3 regions of the Rugamonas sp. GW822-FHT03B10 genome follow, and region 1 is predicted to be linked to each of the others. Evidence: predicted binding sites of a transcription regulator. Region 1 holds the regulator's gene; each other region holds the start of a gene.
What was found. The regulator NrdR, encoded in region 1, represses ribonucleotide reductase genes. The targets are predictions, from matches to a motif close to CACNANATNTNGTG.
Positions count from the first base shown of each region.

Region 2: the regulator NrdR is predicted to act here: its motif matches at 5,258-5,271, upstream of AC1RQG_RS03745 (ribonucleoside-diphosphate reductase subunit alpha).
Region 3: the regulator NrdR is predicted to act here: its motif matches at 3,645-3,658, upstream of AC1RQG_RS19830 (ribonucleoside triphosphate reductase).

Region 1 covers NZ_JBXANP010000006.1:324,921-331,633, reverse strand. Annotated here, with positions in the region: gene tolA (cell envelope integrity protein TolA) at 1-79, opposite strand, end outside; gene AC1RQG_RS13065 (ExbD/TolR family protein) at 88-525, opposite strand; gene tolQ (protein TolQ) at 542-1,231, opposite strand; gene ybgC (tol-pal system-associated acyl-CoA thioesterase) at 1,256-1,666, opposite strand; gene AC1RQG_RS13050 (SDR family oxidoreductase) at 1,920-2,669, opposite strand; ZMP/ZTP riboswitch at 2,836-2,971, shown strand; gene glyA (serine hydroxymethyltransferase) at 3,070-4,317, shown strand; gene nrdR (transcriptional regulator NrdR) at 4,393-4,863, shown strand; gene pilV (type IV pilus modification protein PilV) at 4,994-5,563, shown strand; gene AC1RQG_RS13030 (PilW family protein) at 5,590-6,519, shown strand; gene AC1RQG_RS13025 (pilus assembly PilX family protein) at 6,519-6,713, shown strand, end outside.
Region 2 covers NZ_JBXANP010000002.1:121,268-127,980, reverse strand. Annotated here, with positions in the region: gene AC1RQG_RS03760 (hypothetical protein) at 298-573, opposite strand; gene AC1RQG_RS03755 (hypothetical protein) at 729-932, opposite strand; gene AC1RQG_RS03750 (ribonucleotide-diphosphate reductase subunit beta) at 960-2,072, opposite strand; gene AC1RQG_RS03745 (ribonucleoside-diphosphate reductase subunit alpha) at 2,152-5,076, opposite strand; gene ampD (1,6-anhydro-N-acetylmuramyl-L-alanine amidase AmpD) at 5,344-6,006, opposite strand; gene AC1RQG_RS03735 (sigma-54-dependent transcriptional regulator) at 6,003-6,713, opposite strand, start outside.
Region 3 covers NZ_JBXANP010000013.1:102,774-109,486, forward strand. Annotated here, with positions in the region: gene ipdC (indolepyruvate/phenylpyruvate decarboxylase) at 1-563, shown strand, start outside; gene AC1RQG_RS19820 (anaerobic ribonucleoside-triphosphate reductase activating protein) at 654-1,361, opposite strand; gene nrdD (anaerobic ribonucleoside-triphosphate reductase) at 1,364-1,549, opposite strand; gene AC1RQG_RS19830 (ribonucleoside triphosphate reductase) at 1,586-3,601, opposite strand; gene AC1RQG_RS19835 (SCO family protein) at 3,738-4,358, opposite strand; gene AC1RQG_RS19840 (formylglycine-generating enzyme family protein) at 4,388-5,170, opposite strand; gene nirK (copper-containing nitrite reductase) at 5,173-6,615, opposite strand.

The DNA of each region.
Region 1 (6,713 bases):
CCACGGCCATGCCCAGCGAGCGCAAGCCGTCATGCTCCTTGGGTACCTTGTACGGGCCGCTGGCCGTTGCTTGCTTCATGTTCTGCATTACTTGGTTGCCAGGCCCACGCGGTTGATGCCCATCTTCTTCGCTTCCGAAATCAGCTGGATCACGTCGTCGTACTTGCTGTCCTTGTCGCCGGCGATCAGCACGGGGAAGTCGGGATGGGCGTCATGCAGCGTGCGCAACTTGCGCACCAGCGCCTCGCGGTTGGGCGCCGTCTCGGGCGCGTCCGGGTCCTTGCCCTGCACGCCGATCGACAGCGCGCCATTGGGCTTGATCACGACCTGGATGTAATCATCGGGCGGGCGGGTGGTCTTTTCCGCGTTGGGCAGGTTGACCACGCTCGGGTTGTTGGACGACGGCATCACCATGAAGATGATGAGCAGCACCAGCATCACGTCGATGTAGGGCACGACGTTGATCTCGGACTTGAGCTTGCGGCCACGGCCGCCGCGCATGCTGCTGTTGAAAGAGGAGGCCATGATGGTGCTGCCTTAATTAACGCGACTGCCGTTGCAGGATGTTCGAGAATTCTTCCACGAAGCTCTCGAAGCGGATCGCCAGGCGGTCGATGTCGTGCGAAAAACGGTTGTAGGCGACCACGGCCGGGATGGCGGCGAACAGGCCGATGGCGGTGGCGATCAGCGCCTCGGCGATGCCGGGCGCGACGGCGGCCAGCGTGGCCTGCTGCACGTTGGCCAGGCCGCGGAAGGCGTTCATGATGCCCCACACGGTGCCCAGCAGGCCGATGTAGGGCGACACCGAGCCGACCGAGGCCAGGAAGGCCAGGTGCGATTCGAGCGCGTCCATCTCGCGCTGGAAGGCGGCGCGCATGGCGCGGCGCGCGCCGTCGAGCACGGCGCCCACGTCGAGCGCGTCGCGGGTGCCATACGAGGCCTTGCCCTTGATGAACTCGCCCATGCCGGCCTCGAAGATGCGGGCCAGCGCGCCGCTGTTGGCGCGGTCCTTGCCGGCGTTCTGGTGCAGCGCGTGCAGGTTGCCGCCGGCCCAGAAGGTCTTCTCGAATTCGATGGTCTGGCGGCGCGCGGCGCGCACGGCGTACATCTTGCGGAAGATGTAGGTCCAGCTGGTCAGCGAAATGCCGAACAGCAGCGCCATGATCAGCTGCACGATCAGGTGGGCGTTGGTGATGAGGGACAGGAAGGACAGGTCTTGGGTGACGTTCATGGGCTTACAGTCTGGGTGGTAGCTTCAGGATGGCATGACGCCGCGCATGCGGGCGGCGACTTCGGGTGGCACGGCGCGCGGACGCAGCGCGGAATCGACACAGCCCACCTTGACGTGGGCCGTGTTGAGCAACTGCTCGCCGCACCAGACTTGTTGTTCAAACAGGATGGAGGCGCGGCCCATTTTTTCTATCCTGAGCGTCAATTTTAGTACGTCGTCGAGCTTGGCCGGCGCGTGGTACTCGGCGCTGACGCTCTTGACGACGAACATGGCGTCATGTTGCTGCAGCAGCGCGTGCTGGCCCACGTCGATGGCGCGCAGCCATTCGGTGCGGGCGCGTTCATAGAATTTCAGGTAATTTGCATAATAGACAATACCGCCGGCGTCCGTGTCTTCGTAATAGACGCGGACATTCCAGGTGAACTCTGCAGACATGTTGGATTTACTACTAGTGAGATTGAGCAACATTTTACGCGACTTTGTTGTCGGGATTGTGGCGGGCGGTCGATTTTCGTGGAATCGCCGTCCATTTTGTCGTTTCCGTCATCCCGGCGCGTAAAGTTGCGCCGCCAGCAGTTAAGCTGACGGCGGGCAAAATGCCAAGCCTTGTAACAACCGCTTACGTTTTTATCCGGTTTTGGCAACTTTTGCCGGTGGTTTACTTAAATTATCTAAGAAAACCGGGCTTTCAGACCGTGCGTTTGATGGCGAACGGGCCGAAGCCCTGGCAGGTCGGCATGATCTCGATGTTGTTGATATTGACATGCGGCGGCAGCGTGGCGATCCAGTACGCCGTGTTGGCGATGTCGTCGGCCGTCAGCGGCGTGGTGCCCTCGTAGACCTTGGCGGCGGCCGCGTCGTCGCCCTTCATGCGCACGTTGGAGAACTCGGTGCCGCCGCACAGGCCGGGCGCCAGGTTGGTGGCGCGCACGCCGGTGCCCACCAGGTCGGCGCGCAGGTTGAGCGTGAACTGTTCCACGAAGGCCTTGGTGGCGCCGTACACGTTGCCGCCCGGATAAGGGTAGGAACCGGCCGTGGAGCCGATGTTGATCACGGTGCCCGTGCCGCGCGCCACCATGGACGGCAGGACGGCGCGCGTCATGGCCACCAGGCCGGCGCAGTTGGTGGCGATCATGGTGTTCCAGTCGGCCAGCGACGATTCGTGGGCCGGCGTGGTGCCCAGCGCCAGGCCGGCGTTGTTGATCAGCACGTCGATCGGCTGCCAGTCGGCCGGCAGGGCGGCCAGGGCGGCGGTGATCGAGGCCTGGTCCGTCACGTCCAGCTCGACGGGCAGGGCGGCCGCGCCCAGTTCGCTGGCCAGGGCCTGCAGGCGTTCGACCCGGCGGCCGCTGATGATGACGCGGTGGCCGTGGCCGGCGAAGGTGCGGGCCATGGCGGCGCCGAAGCCGGCCGTCGCGCCCGTGATGAATACGATCATGTTCTGTCCTTGTGGGTGGAAGGGGAGGATAGGCCAAAATTGTAGCCGAAATGCACGCCGGTTCAGATTAACCGCGTTTCAGGCCCGGAAAATGACATCTTGATTGTTAATTAGATAACATTTTCCTTGCCCAATTCCTGCCTTTAACTTACAATTTGCCTTCCATTACGTCTCACGTAACTGGCGAAAAGCTGCGATGATCCCCAGGCCGGGCACCCGGCAGGCGGGTTGGTCCGTTGGCGAAAGGTGGGCATCCACCGGGGAACGTGAGATTTCAATAGCCGTTCGCCTGGGCAGCCCACCGATGGTAAGCACAATGAGGCTGTCTTTCCGCTATCGGCTTCCCTCATTCGATCCAACCTGCCAGAAACAAGTTACTCATATTGATTGGAGTTTTTTCATGTTCGCAAAAGATCACACCCTCGCCAACGTTGACCCTGAGCTGTTCGGCGCCATCCAGAACGAAAACAAGCGCCAGCACGACCACATCGAGCTGATCGCCTCGGAAAACTACACCTCGCCAGCCGTGATGCAAGCCCAGGGCTCGCAACTGACCAACAAATACGCCGAAGGCTATCCAGGCAAGCGCTACTACGGCGGCTGCGAATACGTCGATGTGGTCGAGCAACTGGCCATCGACCGCGTCAAGCAACTGTTCGGCGCCGAAGCGGCCAACGTGCAGCCGAACTCGGGCTCGCAGGCCAACCAGGGCGTGTTCTTCGCCGTGCTGAAGCCGGGCGACACCATCATGGGCATGTCGCTGGCCGAAGGCGGCCACCTGACCCACGGCATGCCGCTGAACATGTCCGGCAAATGGTTCAACGTCGTGTCCTACGGCCTGACCGCCGCCGAGGACATCGACTACGACGCCATGGAAGCGCTGGCCAAGGAGCACAAGCCCAAGCTGATCATCGCCGGCGCATCGGCGTTCTCGAAAAAGATCGACTTCGAACGTTTCGCCGCCGTGGCCAAGGCCGTGGGCGCTTACTTCATGGTCGACATGGCCCACTACGCGGGCCTGATCGCCGCCGGCCTGTACCCGAACCCCGTGCCGCACGCCGACTTCGTCACCTCGACCACGCACAAATCGCTGCGCGGCCCGCGCGGCGGCATCATCCTGATGAAGGCCGAGCACGAGAAGATCATCAACTCGGCCATCTTCCCCGGCATCCAGGGCGGCCCGCTGATGCACGTGATCGCCGGCAAGGCCGTCGCCTTCAAGGAAGCGCTGGCGCCCGAGTTCAAGACCTACCAGCAGCAAGTGGTGAAGAACGCCGACGTGATGGCCAAGACCCTGATCGCACGCGGCCTGCGCATCGTCTCCGGCGGCACCGAGTCGCACGTGATGCTGGTGGACCTGCGCGCCAAGAACCTGACCGGCAAGGAAGCGGAAGCCATCCTCGGTTCGGCCCACATCACCACCAACAAGAACGGCATCCCGAACGATCCGCAGAAGCCATTCGTGACTTCCGGCATCCGTCTGGGCAGCCCGGCCATGACCACCCGTGGTTTCAAGGAAGCGGAAGCGGAAAAGGTCGCCCACCTGATCGCCGACGTGCTGGACAACCCGCATGACGCCGCCACCATCGAGCGCGTGAAGGCCGAAGTGAAGCTGCTGGCCGACGCGTTCCCCGTGTACGCCGCCTGACAGGTGTAGTATCAGCAGGACGCCGGCTCCGGCCGGCGTCCTGTCACCCCAATCGCAAGCGAAGCCGCCGACCACATGAAATGTCCATTCTGTCAGCATGAAGAGACTCAAGTCCTCGATACCCGCGTATCGGAGGAGGGCGACGCCATTCGTCGGCGCCGGCGCTGCGTCAAATGTGATAAACGATTTACCACGTATGAGCGGATCGAGCTGGTGATGCCGTTCGTGGTCAAGAAGAACGGCAGCCGCACCGAGTATTCGGCCGCCAAGCTGCGCGGCAGCCTGATGCTGGCCCTGCGCAAGCGCCCCGTCGCGGCCGAGGCCGTGGATACGGCGGTGCAGTCGATCGAGGAAAAGCTGCTCACCAGCGGCCAGCGCGAAGTCGATTCCGTCTACATCGGCGAACTGGTGATGCAGGAGCTCAAGCGGCTCGACAAGATCGCCTATATCCGTTTCGCCTCCGTCTACAAGAATTTCGAAGACCTGGAAGAATTCCAGGACGCCATCGCCGAGGTGGGCCAGGAACGCAAGCCCCGCAAGGGCTGACACGTTCGCCGTTTCCCGCCGTCAGCGCCCTTTGGCGCACGGTTGACGCACCTCATGCATTGAAGCGCGTGCGCTGCTAACTTCATCCTCAGCCGCCAAGATCGGCGGCCCGCGAGGACGGAGGTGCGGCATGCGATGGATACGATCACGCGGCTTTACCATGCTGGAAATCATGGTGGCCTTGCTGGTGCTGGCGCTGGGCATCATTTGCGGCACGGCCATGCAACTGGCGGCGTTGCGCACGCGCCATCAATCGGCCTTGCTCACCCAATCGCTGCACCTGGCCAACAGCCTGGCCGAGCGCATGCGCGCCAACAGCGGCACGCCGCCGCTGCCCGACGCGGCCAATCCCTATCTGTCCTTCAACTACGACGCGGTGGCCGAGCCATCGCCCGCACCGCCAACGCCGCTGTGCTACGCGCTCGATGCCCATTGCGACCGCAGCCAGTTGGCCCAGTTCGATCTGTACGAAATCAAGCAGCAAGTGCGCGCCAGCTTGCCGGCCGGGCGCGCGCTGGTGTGCCGCGACGCGGCCCTGTGGCAGGGCGGCCGCTTGCGCTGGCGGTGCACGGGTGGCGCCAGTGCGCCTCTGGTGGTGAAGGTGGGCTGGCGCGGCAAGCATCCGGACGGCACGGCCGATCGCGATGCGGAAGGCGAGTTCGCACCCGGCGTGGCCGTCACCGTGGGCCTCGCGCCATGAGGCCGCGCGCGCCAAGGCACGGTGGCGTGGCGCTGGCCGAAGTCATGGTGGCGACGGCGCTCGGTATGCTGGTGGTGCTGCTGGCCTGTGCGATGCTGGTGCTGGCCAACGGCGCTTACCGTATGCACAGCGAGAACGTGTGGCTCAACGACGGCGGCCACTACGCGCTGGACATCATCGGCCAGGCCGTGCGTCAGAGCGCCTACGTGAACTGGGATGGCGACATGGCGCCGGCAGCTTATGACGCCGCGGCCAGCGCCGCCATCGGCGGGCTCGATGCGCGCAGCCTGATGCGCGGTAGCGACGGCATCGAACATCCGCTGGCGCCGGTCGCCAATGGCAGCGATGTGCTGGCGTTGCGGTTTGGCGGATCGGGCGGCACGGCCAACGGAGACGGTTCCGCCGTCAACTGCGCCGGCTTTGGTGTGGCCGACAGTCATGCCGCCAACGCGCGCGGCTGGAGCATCTTCTATGTCGCCAACGATGGCGGGGGCGAACCGGAGTTGCGTTGCAAATACCGCAGCGCCAGCGGCTGGGGCGCGGACGCCATCGTGCGCGGCGTCGACAGTTTCCAGGTGCTGTATGGCGTCGACCTCGACATGCCGCCCGATGGCGTGCCCGATACCTATCTGCACGCCAGCGCTGTCAACGCGCTTGATGCCAGCCTCGCGCTGGCAGGCGCCACACCGGACGAGCAGCGGCGCGACCTGAACCGCAAGACGTACTGGAAGCGCGTGCGTACCGTTAGGGTCGCATTGCTGTTGCGTGGCGATGTGCACACGCGGCCCGATGGCGCGCCGCTCGTCTACGACTTGTTCGGCGCGGCCTATGCGGACGCGCATGCGGGCGACGATCCCGGCGTGCGGGTGGCCGAGCAGACCATGCCGCCAGCGCAACGACAGCGCGCACGACGGCTATTCGTTGCCTTGTTCCAGTTGCGCAATCGGAGCGTGTGATGAACACAGGCACACGCGCGCGCGTGCGAGCGCACACACGGGCACGCGCAGGCGACAGCCGGCAACGCGGCGTGACGCTGTTGGTGACGATGTTGATCCTGATCGCCGTGATGCTGGTCGGCGCGTCGGCGGCCCGCATGGCGCTGCAAGGCGAGCAGGCCGCGCGGGCGGGGCGGGACAGGCAGGTGGCGTTT
Region 2 (6,713 bases), on a different contig from region 1:
GATTCACGCACAAGATTAAAACCCGTCCGGCCCCGGATGGGGACAGGCGAATTATTCATCGGCGCAAACAACGGTTTGCGCTAATGAATTCGGCACCAGCTGAACTGCTGCAACTCCTCACGATTGCAGCGCTTCAGCCATCGACACAGCACGCCGCCGTTTTGCGGCCGGCGCCTGCGTCCAAATCTTGTTGCGACATCCTCGGTGTTTCGGGCGTATGCTCAGCACCGGCAACCTCCGTCGCAGCCACAACTCGGTTTTATTTTTCAAAGAAAAAACCGCCCAACCTGAAATCAATCAGGCAAGGCGGTCGAAAAAAAACGGTGTGGTCTTGTGCATATTCGTGCGAATCTGTATCCCATTTTTTCGATCTTCGGCGCCATCGTCGCGGCACTGCGCGGCTTCTTCTTCCACGCTTTCGCTAGCACGCCTTTTCAATCTCGTAAAGTACACGAAAACCTTGTCGGTGCGCAACAGGCGCGCAAGCTTTTCGCCAGCTTTTTTACAGGATAGGCGCCGCAACCCGCACGCGCTTGCCAATTCGCAGTGGCCGCGCATCGCACCGGCGCGCACGCGGCGCGCTTGAGCGGCCGCGAACTTTCGCGCGAGGGCGCGTCACACAACTCGCCGACTTCAAACCAACCCTTATGCCAATTGGGTGTCTGCGAATTCGACCGCGCCGGCTCCAACTCACGGCGCGCGCTGTGGCGCATCGACTGCGCGCGAAGCTACTGCTCCACACTGTTTTTAAATTCGTCGCGATTATGAGACACGGTGCGCGGCTTGGCAAGCAGCATGCGGCTGCGGTGCGCGCGAACGCTCCGCCATCGCGTGAACGCGAGCGGTCGCGCGCGCATTTCCGGCCGCGCCGAAATCGGCGCGCGCATGAAAAAAGGCCGGACGAAAAATCGTCCGGCCTTCTCGTTCGCCATCGCCGCGCGGGGCGGCGAGGCGCGGGTTCAATCCCAGTTCAGCGCGCCGCCGGTCTGGTATTCGGTGACGCGGGTCTCGAAGAAGTTGCGCTCCTTCTTCAGGTCGATCATCTCGCTCATCCACGGGAACGGATTCTCCTCCTGGTCGAACAGCTGCTCGAGGCCGATCTGCTGCGCGCGACGGTTGGCGATGAAGCGCAGGTAGCCCTTGAACATGGGCGCGTTCAGACCGAGCACGCCACGCGGCATGGTGTCTTCCGCGTAGGCGTATTCCAGATCCACGGCCTTCAGGAACAGGTTCTTGATCTCCTCCTTGAAAGCCGGGGTCCACAGCAGCGGGTTTTCCATCTTGATGGTGTTGATCAGGTCGATGCCGAAGTTGCAGTGCATCGACTCGTCGCGCAGGATGTACTGGTACTGCTCGGCGGCGCCCATCATCTTGTTCTGGCGGCCCAGCGCCAGGATCTGGGTGAAGCCGACGTAGAAGAACAGGCCTTCCATCAGGCAGGCGAACACGATCAGCGACTTGAGCAGGGTCTGGTCGCTCTCCACGGTGCCGGTGGTGAAGGTGGGGTCGGTCAGGTTGTTGATGAACGGGATCAGGAATTCATCCTTGTCGCGGATCGACTTGATCTCGTTGTAGGCGTTGAAGATCTCGCCCTCGTCCAGGCCCAGCGACTCGACGATGTACTGGTAGGCGTGGGTGTGGATGGCTTCCTCGAACGCCTGGCGCAGCAGGTACTGGCGGCACTCGGGGGCCGTGATGTGGCGGTAGGTGCCCAGCACGATGTTGTTGGCGGCCAGCGAGTCGGCCGTCACGAAGAAGCCCAGGTTGCGTTTGACCAGGCGGCGCTCGTCCTCGGTCAGGCCGTTGGGGTTCTTCCACAGCTCGATGTCGCGCTGCATGTTCACTTCCTGCGGCATCCAGTGGTTGGCGCAGCCGGCCAGGTACTTGTCCCAGGCCCATTTGTATTTGAACGGAACCAGCTGGTTGACGTCCGTTTTACCGTTGATGATGCGTTTATCGTCGGCGTTCACGCGCAGCGCCACTTGCTCGGCGCTCGCCTCGCCATTCAGCACGGCTTGGTTGACTGCTTGCGGTACCGCCGGAGCGGCTTCTTCGTCCCAGGACAGCGACATGGTGTTTTTCCTTCCGAATTCGATCTGAACAGAACCGCCCGGCGGGCCGGGACGGTTCACTCTTAATTAGTTATAGCCCTTATTGGCAGGCTTCGCATTCCTCGAAACCGTCGTCGCCCGGACGCAGGTAGCAGGCGGCGCCCTCGGCCACCGGCGCGGCCGCAGCCGCAGCCGCCGCCGGGGCGGCCGCCGCCATGGCGCTGGCCGACATGCCGCCGTCCACGGCCACCGCGTTCAGCGCGCCGGTCTTGGAGGTCGACTTCTCCATGTGGGTGGCGGCGATGGTGCGCAGGTAGTAGGTGGTCTTCAGGCCGCGCAGCCAGGCCAGCTTGTAGGTCTCGTCCAGCTTCTTGCCCGAGGCGCCGGCCATGTAGATGTTCAGCGACTGGGCCTGGTCGATCCACTTCTGGCGGCGCGACGCCGCTTCCACCAGCCAGCTTGGCGACACTTCGAACGCGGTTGCATAAATGTCACGCAGATCCTGCGGGATGCGGTCGATCTTGGTCAGCGAGCCGTCGAAGTACTTCAGGTCGGCGATCATCACCTCGTCCCACAGGTCGCGCGCCTTCAGGTCGCGCACCAGGTAGGCGTTGATCTCGGTGAACTCGCCCGACAGGTTGGACTTCACGTACAGGTTCTGGAACGTCGGTTCGATGCAGGCCGACACGCCGATGATGTTGGAGATGGTGGCCGTGGGGGCGATCGCCACGCAGTTCGAGTTGCGCATGCCGAACTGCTTGATGCGGGCGCGCACCGGCGCCCAGTCCATGGCGGCCGAGCCGTCCACCTCCAGGTAGCCGCCGCGCTCCTCGGCCAGCAGCTTGACGGAGTCCTGCGGCAGGATGCCGCGGTCCCACAGCGAGCCCTTGTACGAGGCGTAGTGGCCGCGTTCCTCGGCCAGCTCGGTCGAGGCCAGGTAGGCGTAGTAGCAGACCGCTTCCATCGAGGTGTCGGCGAACTGCACCGCTTCCATCGACGAGTAAGGCACGCGCATCATGTGCAGGCAGTCCTGGAAGCCCATCACGCCCAGGCCCACCGGACGGTGGCGCATGTTGGCGTTGCGGGCCTTGTCGACGGCGTAGTAGTTGATGTCGATCACGTTGTCGAGCATGCGCATCGCGGTGCGGATGGTCTTCTGCAGCTTGACGTGGTCGAGCTTGCCCTCTTTCATGTGGGCCGGCATGTTGACCGAACCGAGGTTGCAGACGGCGATCTCGTCCGGACCCGTGTTCAGGGTGATCTCGGTGCACAGGTTGGAGCTGTGCACCACGCCCACGTGCGACTGCGGCGAACGGATGTTGCATGGGTCCTTGAAGGTGATCCATGGGTGGCCGGTCTCGAACAGCATCGACAGCATCTTGCGCCACAGGTCCAGCGCCGCCACTTTCTTGCAGACGCGGATTTCGCCGGCGGCCGCCTTGGCTTCGTAGCCGAGGTAGGCTTGCTCGAAGGCCTTGCCCACCTTGTCGTGCAGGTCGGGGCAGTCGGACGGCGAGAACAGGGTCCAGTCGCCCTTCTCCATCACGCGCTTCATGAACAGGTCGGGGATCCAGTTGGCCGTGTTCATGTCGTGGGTGCGGCGGCGGTCGTCGCCGGTGTTCTTGCGCAGGTCGAGGAATTCCTCGATGTCCATGTGCCAGGTCTCCAGGTAGGCGCACACGGCGCCCTTGCGCTTGCCGCCCTGGTTCACGGCCACGGCCGTGTCGTTGACCACTTTCAGGAACGGCACCACGCCCTGCGATTTGCCGTTGGTGCCCTTGATGTGGGCGCCCAGCGCGCGCACCGGGGTCCAGTCGTTACCGAGGCCGCCGGCGAACTTGGCCAGCAGCGCGTTTTCCTTGATGGCGTCGTAGATGCCTTCCAGGTCGTCCGACACGGTGGTCAGGTAGCACGACGACAGTTGCGAACGCAGCGTGCCCGAGTTGAACAGGGTCGGCGTGGAGCTCATGAAGTCGAAGCTCGACAGCAGGTGGTAGAACTCGATGGCGCGCGCCTCGCGGTCCTGCTCGTTCAGGGCCAGGCCCATCGCCACGCGCATGTAGAACGCCTGCGGCATTTCGATGCGCACGTCGCGCACGTGCAGGAAGTAGCGGTCATACAGGGTTTGCAGGCCGATGTAGCCGAACTGCAGGTCGCGGTCGGCCACCAGGGCCTTGGCCAGGCGGGCCAGGTCGAACTCGGCCAGTTTCGGGTCCAGCAGCTCGGCGGCGATGCCCTTGGCCACGTACTCGGGGAAGTACTTGACGTAGGCGGCGGCGGCGCCGGCCTGCGCCACTTCCTGGCCGAACACCTCCTTGCGGATCGTGTGCAGCAGGATGCGGGCCGTCACCTGCGAGTAGGCCGGGTCCTTCTCCATCAGCGCGCGGGCGGCCAGGATGGCGGACTTGTGCAGCTCCTCGACGGGCACGCCGTCATACAGATTCTTGACGGTTTCGGCCAGGATGGCGTCGGCGTCCACGTGCTTTTCCAGGCCGATGCAGGCCGCGTTGATCAGGCCGGCCACCTGGTCCATGTCGAGCGGGCGGCGCACGCCGGCTTCCGTCACGTGGATCTGCGGCGCGGCCACCTTGGTGGCGCCGGCCGCCTCTTTCTGCAGGCGGCGCTCCTCCATGTGCTTGGCGCGGTACAGCACGTAGGCGCGGGCCACGTCGTGCTCGCCCGAACGCATCAGCGACAGCTCCACCTGATCCTGCACATCCTCGATGTGGAAGGTGCCGCCCGACGGCTGGCGGCGCACCAGCGCGGCCACCACGGCGGCCGTCAGCTGCTCCACCAGGTCGCGGATGCGGGCCGAGGCGGCGCCCTGGCCGCCATTGACGGCCAGGAAGGCCTTGGTCATGGCGATGGCGATCTTGGACGGCTCGAACGCGACGACGGCGCCGTTACGACGGATGATGCGGTAGTCGCCCAAGGCCGCCGCTGCCGAGGCCTGGCCGCCGGCGATACCCGCAGTCGCCGCTGGCACCGGCGCAGGTTGGATGGAAGTGTCTTGAGTAGATTGCATTTAAGCTCCCCGATAACAGCGCGCAGTCGTGGCTGCGCGGCGTGTGTTGTATAAAAAAGGCCAAAATGAAACGGCCAGCCTGGCGTTACGGCTGGTGTTGCAGCGACAAAAAAGGATGAATAAGGTTCCTGTTGCTCGCAGGCCGAGACGGACGCGGCTTGGAACCTGGGACATGAGATACCACTACATTTAGTGAATCGGCTTATTCGATACACTGATTGTAGTGGTCAGCATGGGGCAAGACAAGTGGAAATTTTTTATTTCAGATCAATTTTTCGGTTGACTTTCAGGAACGCCCACGGGGAAGCGCAGTTGCCGGTGAGCAGGTACTAACCCGGCCCCGGCCGTTGCCTTTTCCTTCAGCAGACGGCCCCATGTTTCGATGTACTTCTGCCAACTAAACAACGGTCCGGGGTCGCTCTTGCGGCCCGGCGCGATGTGCTGGTGGCCCTGCACATCGGTCAGGGGATAGCGTTCCTGCAGGGCCAGCGTGAGCGCGGCCAGCGCCTCGTACTGGGCCGCCTCGAACGGCAGCGTGTCCGTGCCCTCCAGCTCGACGCCGATGGAAAAATCGTTGCAGGCCGGCCGCCCCTGGAACGCCGACCGGCCCGCGTGCCAGGCCCGCGCGTCGCCGGCCACGTACTGGATCACGCGGCCGTCGCGCCGCACCAGGAAGTGGCTCGACACGCGCAGCCCGCGCAAGTCCGCGAACGAGGGATCGGCATTATAGTCCAAGCGGCCGGTAAACAAGTCGGACACGTGGGGCGTGCCGAATCGGCCGGCCGGCAGGCTGATGTTGTGGACCACCAGCAGCGTGACGGCCGTGCCGTCCGGGCGCGCGTCCGCGTGCGGCGTGGGGTAGCGCAGGACGCCGTCGCACCAGCCATCCGCGTCGACCGTGAAACGGGGCGCACAGGGGGGCACGTTCACGCCTCCGGTTCCTGGATGTTGAGCTTTTGCATCTGGTAGCGCAGCTGGCGGAAGCTGATGCCCAGCAGCTGCGCCGCCTGGGTGCGGTTGTACTGGGTCTGGGCCAGCGCGCGCTGGATGATGTCGCGCTCGATCTGGTTCAGGTAGTCGGGCAGGTTGGCCGGCAGCGCGTCCAGGTGCGGCAGGGCCATGGTCGCGCCGGCCGCGCCGGGAACGGCCGTGGGCCGGGGCGCCACCGCCGCCGCCTCGGGCGGCGCGGACGGCCCGGCCGCGTCGAGGCCGAACGCGGCCGCCTCGGTGGACGCCAGCTGCTGGGCGAAGCCGGGCGCGGGCGACGGCAGCGGCACCACGGCCTCCACCATCTTCGCGCCCTTCAGGGCCAGGTCGCCCACTTCGATCACGCCATCGTCGGCGAAGGCCAGCGCCCGTTCGAGGATGTTCTCCAGTTCGCGCACGTTGCCGGGGAAGCTGTAGCCGCGCAGCGCCTCCAGCACGCCGGGCCCCAGCACCACCTTGTGCTCGAAGGTGCCCAGCCGTTCCAGGATGGCGTCGGTCAGCGGCCCCAGGTCGTCGAGCCGTTCGCGCAGCGGCGGCAGGCACAGTTCGATCACGTTCAGCCGGTAGAACAAATCCTGGCGGAAACTGCCCTGCTCCACGCACTGGGCCAGGTTCTTGTGGGTGGCGCTGATGATGCGCACGTCGACCGG
Region 3 (6,713 bases), on a different contig from region 1:
TCGAGCCGATGGACATCGCCCGCGCCGTCAACGACCTGATGGCCGGCCATGGCCGCATGCCGATCGTGTCCGACATCGGCGACTGCTTCTTCACGGCGCTCGACATCGAGAACACGGCGCTGCTGGCGCCCGGCTACTACGCCACCATGGGCTACGGCGTGCCGGCGGGGCTGGGCTTGCAGGCATCGAGCGGCGAGCGCCCCATCATCCTGGTGGGCGACGGCGCGTTCCAGATGACGGGCTGGGAGCTTGGCAACTGCCAGCGTTATGGCTGGGACCCCATCGTCATCGTGTTCAACAACTGCGGCTGGGAGATGCTGCGCACGTTCCAGCCCACGGCCCGCTACAACGACCTGAGCGACTGGCACTTCGCGGACGCCGCGCCGGCGCTGGGCGGCGATGGCTATCGCGCCGAGACGCGCGAACAATTGCAGCAGGCGTTGCAGAAGGCCAAGGCCACGCGCGGCAAGTTCCAGCTGATTGAAGCGATGCTGCCGCGCGGCGCCCTGTCGGCCACGCTGGCGCGGTTCGTGGATGGCGTGCGACGCCTGCAGAGCCAGTAAGCGGCCAGTCCCAGAAAACCGGGGTCAGGTCATGCCATTACGCAACTTGCGCGCAAGTTGCGTAATGGCATGACCTGACCCCGGTTTGTTTTAGTGGCTGCGCCGCATGGTGAAGTGGGGGAACATGTCGGACACGGCGCTGACGATGGCCGGGCCGGGGTACCCCGCCACCGCGCCGGTGTTCAGTGCCGCGTCGCCGCAGCCCTGCGAGCGGAATTCCTGCAGCACGTAGTTCTTCACCCCCATGCCGGCGAGCGTGGAGGCCAGGGAGATGATGCCGTCCGGTTTGAGCAGGGTGGGATGCACGGTGGTGCGGCATTCGTAGGGGATGCCGCTCTCCAGGATGGCGCGCGCGCACGCTTCCGCGTCCACGCCGCTGCCGGGCGCGCCCGTCACGGCCGCGTAGTCGGCGAACGGCGCCTTGACGTCGAATCCGACCCAGTCCAGCTTGGGCAGCAGTTCGCGCAGCCGGTCCGGGTAGATGCAGGCCGTGTGCAGGCCCACTTTGAATCCCAGCGCGCGCACTTCGTCCACGGCCGCCGGCAACGCCGGATCGGTGGTGGGTTCGCCGCCGCTGAAGACCACGCCGTCGATCAGGCCGGCCCGCTTCTGCAGCACCTTCAGCACGCTGGACCAGGCCAGCGGGCTGCGCTTGGGACGCGATTGCAGGTGCGGGTTGTGGCAGTAGCCGCAGCGCCACGCGCATCCCTGCACGAAGACCACCGCGGCCAGATGGCCGGGGTAGTCGGTGGCGGTGAACGGCGTGAAGCCGCCCACCTTGAGCTGGCCGGCCTCCATGATCAGCAGGCCGCGGTGGGTTGCGGCTCCTGGAAGTATTTGCGCTCGTAGAACTCGCCCTTCTTGCCCGTGTTGAAGGACGACACGGGACGGTGGTAGCCCATCACGCGGGTCCAGATCTCGCACGGCTGGCGGTCGGCGTCGTTCAGCACCACGGTGCGTGGCATGGCTTGCACGGTGTGGCTCATATTGTGGCTCATATCGTTCATGGTGGTTCCTTTCGTTTAGATGGTCGCAACGTCGCGTTGCTGGCGTGCGATCAGGTCTGCATCGCATTTGGGACAGAACTTGTGGCTGCCGCTCAGATAGCCGTGCTTGGGGCAGATCGAGAACGTCGGCGTGATCGTGATGTACGGCAGGCCGAAGCGGCCCAGCGCGCGGCGCACCAGCGTGCGGCAGGCGGCGGGACTGGACAGCGCCTCCGTCATGTACAGGTGCAGCACGGTGCCGCCCGTGTATTTGCGCTGCAGCGCGTCCTGCTGTTCCAGCGCCTCGAACGGGTCGTCGGTGTAGCCGACCGGCAGTTGCGAGGAGTTGGTGTAGTAGGGCATGTCCTTGGTGCCGGCCTGCAGGATGTCGGGGTAGCGCTTGCGGTCTTCCTTGGCGAAGCGGTAGGTCGTGCCCTCGGCCGGGGTGGCCTCCAGGTTGTACATGTGGCCCGTCTCGTCCTGGAACTCCAGCATGCGCGCGCGCACGTGGTCCAGCAGGCGCAGCGCGAAGTCGCGGCCCATCGGCGTGGTGATGTCGTCGGCGTCGCCGCTGAAGTTGCGGATCATCTCGTTGATGCCGTTCACGCCCAGCGTGGAGAAGTGGTTGCGCAGCGTGCCCAGGTAGCGTTTGGTGTACGGGAACAGGCCGTTGTCCATGTGGCGCTGGATCACCTTGCGCTTGATCTCCAGGCTGTGCTTGCCCAGCTGGAGCAGGCGGTCCAGCGCGGCCAGCAGGCCGGCCTCGTCGCCGCGGTGCAGGTGGCCCAGGCGCGCGCAGTTGACCGTCACCACGCCCAGCGAGCCGGTCTGCTCGGCCGAGCCGAACAGGCCGTTGCCGCGCTTGAGCAATTCGCGCAGGTCCAGCTGCAGGCGGCAGCACATGGAGCGGATCATGTTCGGCTTCAGCTCCGAGTTGATGAAGTTCTGGAAGTAGGGCAGGCCGTAGCGCGCCGTCATCTCGAACAGCAGTTCCGCGTTCGGGCTCTCCCACGCGAAGTCCTCGGTGATGTTGTAGGTCGGGATCGGGAAGGTGAACGCGCGCCCCTTGGCGTCGCCCGTCATCATGATCTCGATGTAGGCGCGGTTGATCATGTCCATCTCGTCCTGCAGGTCGCCGTAGGTGAACGGCATTTCCTGGCCGGCGATCACGGGCACCTGTTCGCGCAGGTCTTCCGGGCACACCCAGTCGAACGTGAGGTTGGTGAACGGGGTCTGAGTGCCCCAGCGCGACGGCACGTTGAGGTTGTAGATCAGCTCCTGCACGTACTGCTTGACCTCCTCGTAGCTCAGGCTGTCCTTGCGGATGTAGGGCGCCATGTAGGTGTCGAAGGAACTGAACGCCTGCGCGCCGGCCCATTCGTTCTGCAGCGTGCCGAGGAAGTTGACGATCTGGCCGATGGCGCTCGACATGTGCTTGGGCGGGCTCGATTCGACCTTGCCCGGCACGCCGTTCAGGCCTTCGTTGAGCAGGGTGCGCAGCGACCAGCCGGCGCAGTAGCCGGCCAGCATGTCGAGGTCGTGGATGTGGATGTCGGCATCGCGGTGGGCCTGGCCCACTTCGGGCGGGTACACGTGGTTGAGCCAGTAGTTGGCGATCACCTTGCCCGATACGTTGAGGATCAGGCCGCCGAGCGAGTAGCCCTGGTTGGCGTTGGCGTTCACGCGCCAGTCCTGCTGGTTCAAATATTCGTTGATCGACGATTCCACGTCCACCAGCGATTTGCGGTCCTGGCGCAGGCTGCGGTGCTGTTCGCGGTAGACCACGTAGGCGCGCAGGGTCTTGCGGTGGCCGGCGTCGTACAGCACGGCTTCCACGGTGTCCTGCACGCGCTCGACGGTCAGTTGCGCCAGGTCCGTCATGTCGCTCAGGCGCAGCACGGTCACCTGGGCCAGGCGGCTGGCGCCGTCTGCGTCGAATTCGCCGGTGGCCAGGCCGGCGCCTTGCAGGGCGGCGACGATCTTGGCGGCGTCGAAATGCTGGCGCGAGCCGTCGCGCTTGATGATGTATGTTTGTTGTATGGCTTCGCCCACAATCCCTCCGGATACTATCTGTAGTTTGGATCTACAGATTAACCACTAGATATGGTGTGGTCAACGACTCCCGCAACATCTTTCTTAATTCTTGATTCAGGTTAAAAAAAATGGAACCGGCGCTGTCGGGCGCGTTTCAGCCGGCCTTCAGCGCGGCCGCGATCTGCTTGACGAACTCCGGTTCGGGCGTGGTGTCGAGCTTGCTGCTGGCGCCCAGCACGTTGCCGCCGCCGTCGAGCAGCACGATGCGCGTGGTGTGGTTGATCTCGCCGCTGCCCATCACGCGGAACTTGATGTTGAGGGCGGCCGCCAGCGTGCGGGTCTGCGCCTCGTCCCTGGCCACGGCCAGTTTGAACTGGCTGGTGTCGAGTTGGTGGACCTTGGCCAGCTGCGCCAGCGACACCGGCGAATCGTGGAACGGGTCCAGGCTCACCATCAGCACCTTGAGCTTGCGGCCCTGCGGGCCCAGCGCCGCCACCGTGCGCTTGAGCGTCTCGATCACCACCGGGCAGGCGGCGTTGCAGTCGCCGTAGAACATGGTGACGATGGCCACCTGGCCGGCCATGTCGCGCAGGCTGCCGCGCTGGCCGGTGCTGTCGGTGAGGGCGGTGTCGAGCTGGTACAGCGAGGCGCCGGCGTAGGTCGGCCGGGCCACGGGCGTGGCGGCGGCGGCCAGCGGCGCCGTGGCGGGCAGGGCGCAGGCGGCCAGCAGCGCGCCGGCCAGCGCGCCGCGTACGAGGGTTGAACGGATGGTCATGATGAAGTCCTAGAGTTCAGGGAGAGGCGTCAGGGGGCGGGGTCGCGGGCGCAGCGGAAGCCGAGGTTGGCGCCGTCCTGCTGGCTTTCCATGGCCGCCAGCAGGGCCAGGCGCATCAGCACCGCGTAGTTGCGGCGGTCGGCCAGCGACACGGCGGCGCCGCCGCAGTAGTCGAGCGATTTCTGTTCGCCGCGCGCGCGGCTGTCGGCGTTCACGAACAGGCCGCTGTAGTCGTCCACCCATTCCCAGATCAGGCCGTGCATGTCGTACAGGCCGTAGTAGTTGGGCGCGTTGGCGGCCACGGAGCGGGGCGGCTGGGTGCCGGGCGAGGCGTACCAGTCGAGGATGCGGGCCAGCCAGGCCGGGTCGTCGCGGGCGTCGGGCCGGCGCTCGTCGGCGGCGGCCGCGAATTCCCATTCATACCAGCGCGGCAGGCGGGCCTGCTCGCTGGCGCAAAAAGCGGAGGCCGCGTACCAGCTCACGCGGGTCACGGGCGCGTCGTCCGCCAGCGGCGCGGGGTCGTCCGCGCTGCCCCACGTTTGCAGGTAGGTGGGTGAGGCGAACAGGGCCGGCGCCTGGCCGCGTTCCCATTCCGGATGCGCGCGCACGAAGGCGCGGAACTCGCCGTTGGTGACGGGGCGGGTGCGCATCCGGAACGGGGCCACGGTGGCGTCGGACGCCACGCCATCGGCCGGCAGCACGCTGCGCAGCCGGCCGCCGGGCAGCGGGCGGTATTCGCCGCCGCTGGCGCCGGCGGCGCACAGCAGCGCCGCCAGGCACCCGGCCAGCAGATGGCGTGGCGCGGTGGCCATGATTACTTGGCCTTGCGCATGTCGCGCACCTGCGCCGGGCTGATCACCGGCTTGCCCTTGTTGAGCTCCACGTTGACGTAGTTGATCACGGCCGCCACGTCGTCGTCGTCCAGGCTCTGGGCCGGCATCACGCCGTTGTAGTGGTCGCCGTTGACCACCAGCTCGCCGCTGCGGCCGTTGATGACGATGTGCGCCATCTCATACGGACGTTGCTGGAAGAAGTCCGAGTTGGCCAGTGGCGGGAACACGCCGGCCACGCCCTTGCCGTCGGCCTGGTGGCAGGCCGCGCAGGTGCTCTCGAACACTTGCTTGCCGCGCACCTGCTGGGCCGCGTGGGCGGAGCCGGCCACCACCGGCGCGGCGGGCGCCGCCGGCGCGGCCTTGGCCACCACGCCGGGCAATGGCGTCTTGATGCCCTTGCTGTAGATGTCCGGACGATCCGGGCCGCTGATGTTCAGCAGGCCGATGGCGCCCTTGTTGAACGCGCGCGACAGCGAGTGGTCGACCAGCGTCAGGTTGCCCGGCACGCGCGGCACGAATTCGACGATGGTCGAGCCGCCGGCCGGCACCATGGTGGTCTGCACGTTCTCCTGGTAGTGCTTGCCGCCCTCCGTGTACACCTTGTCGAAGATGGTGCCGATGATGTGGAAGCTGGAGGTGATGTTGGGGCCGCCCACGCCGAAGTACATGCGCACCTTCTCGTTGGCGTTGGCCTTGAGCGACTTGGCGCCGGTCAGCGCGCCGTCGGCGCCGTTGAACAGCACGTAGGTCGGCTTCTCGTCGATGGTCTTTTGCATGTCGAACGCCTGCAGGCCGGGGGCGCGGTAGGCGCCGGAGGTGTAGAACTCGCCCTGCATCACGTAGAATTCCTTGTCGACCGGCGGCAGGCCTTCCTTCGGTTCGACCAGGATCATGCCGTACATGCCGTTGCCGATGTGCATATCGACCGGCGCCGTGGCGCAGTGGTACACGAACAGGCCGGGGTTGAGGGTCTTGAAGGTGAACGTGGCCTCGTTGCCCGGTGCGATCAGGGTCTGCGCGGCGCCGCCGCCAGGGCCGGTCACGGCGTGCAGGTCGATGTTGTGGGGCAGCTTGTTGCCGGGCAGGTTCTTCAGGTGCAGTTCGACCGTGTCGCCTTCGCGCACGCGGATCATCTTGCCCGGCACGGTGCCGCCGAAGGTCCAGAAGGTGTAGCGCGTGCCGGGGGCGATCTCGCGTTCCACTTCCTCCACCGTCAGGTTGACGACCACGCGCGCGGGCGTGGTGCGCGTGATGCGCGCGGGCAGCGCGGGCGGCGCCACCAGTTCCTGCACGACAACGGGCAGGGCGGCTTCGGCAGCCGGGGCCGCAGGGGCGGCAGCGTTGACGGGAACCATGCTGAGAGCGGCGGTGACGCTGGCCAGCCAGGTCGCGGCAAGTTTGTATTTTTTCTGCATCTTCTTCACCTTGTTGGTTGATGGCGTCATCTCTTAAGTGGATGACGGTTCCATGCTACGGTCCGGGTGGAAGACTTTCCTTGATGTAAGTTACCGAATCTCGGTCG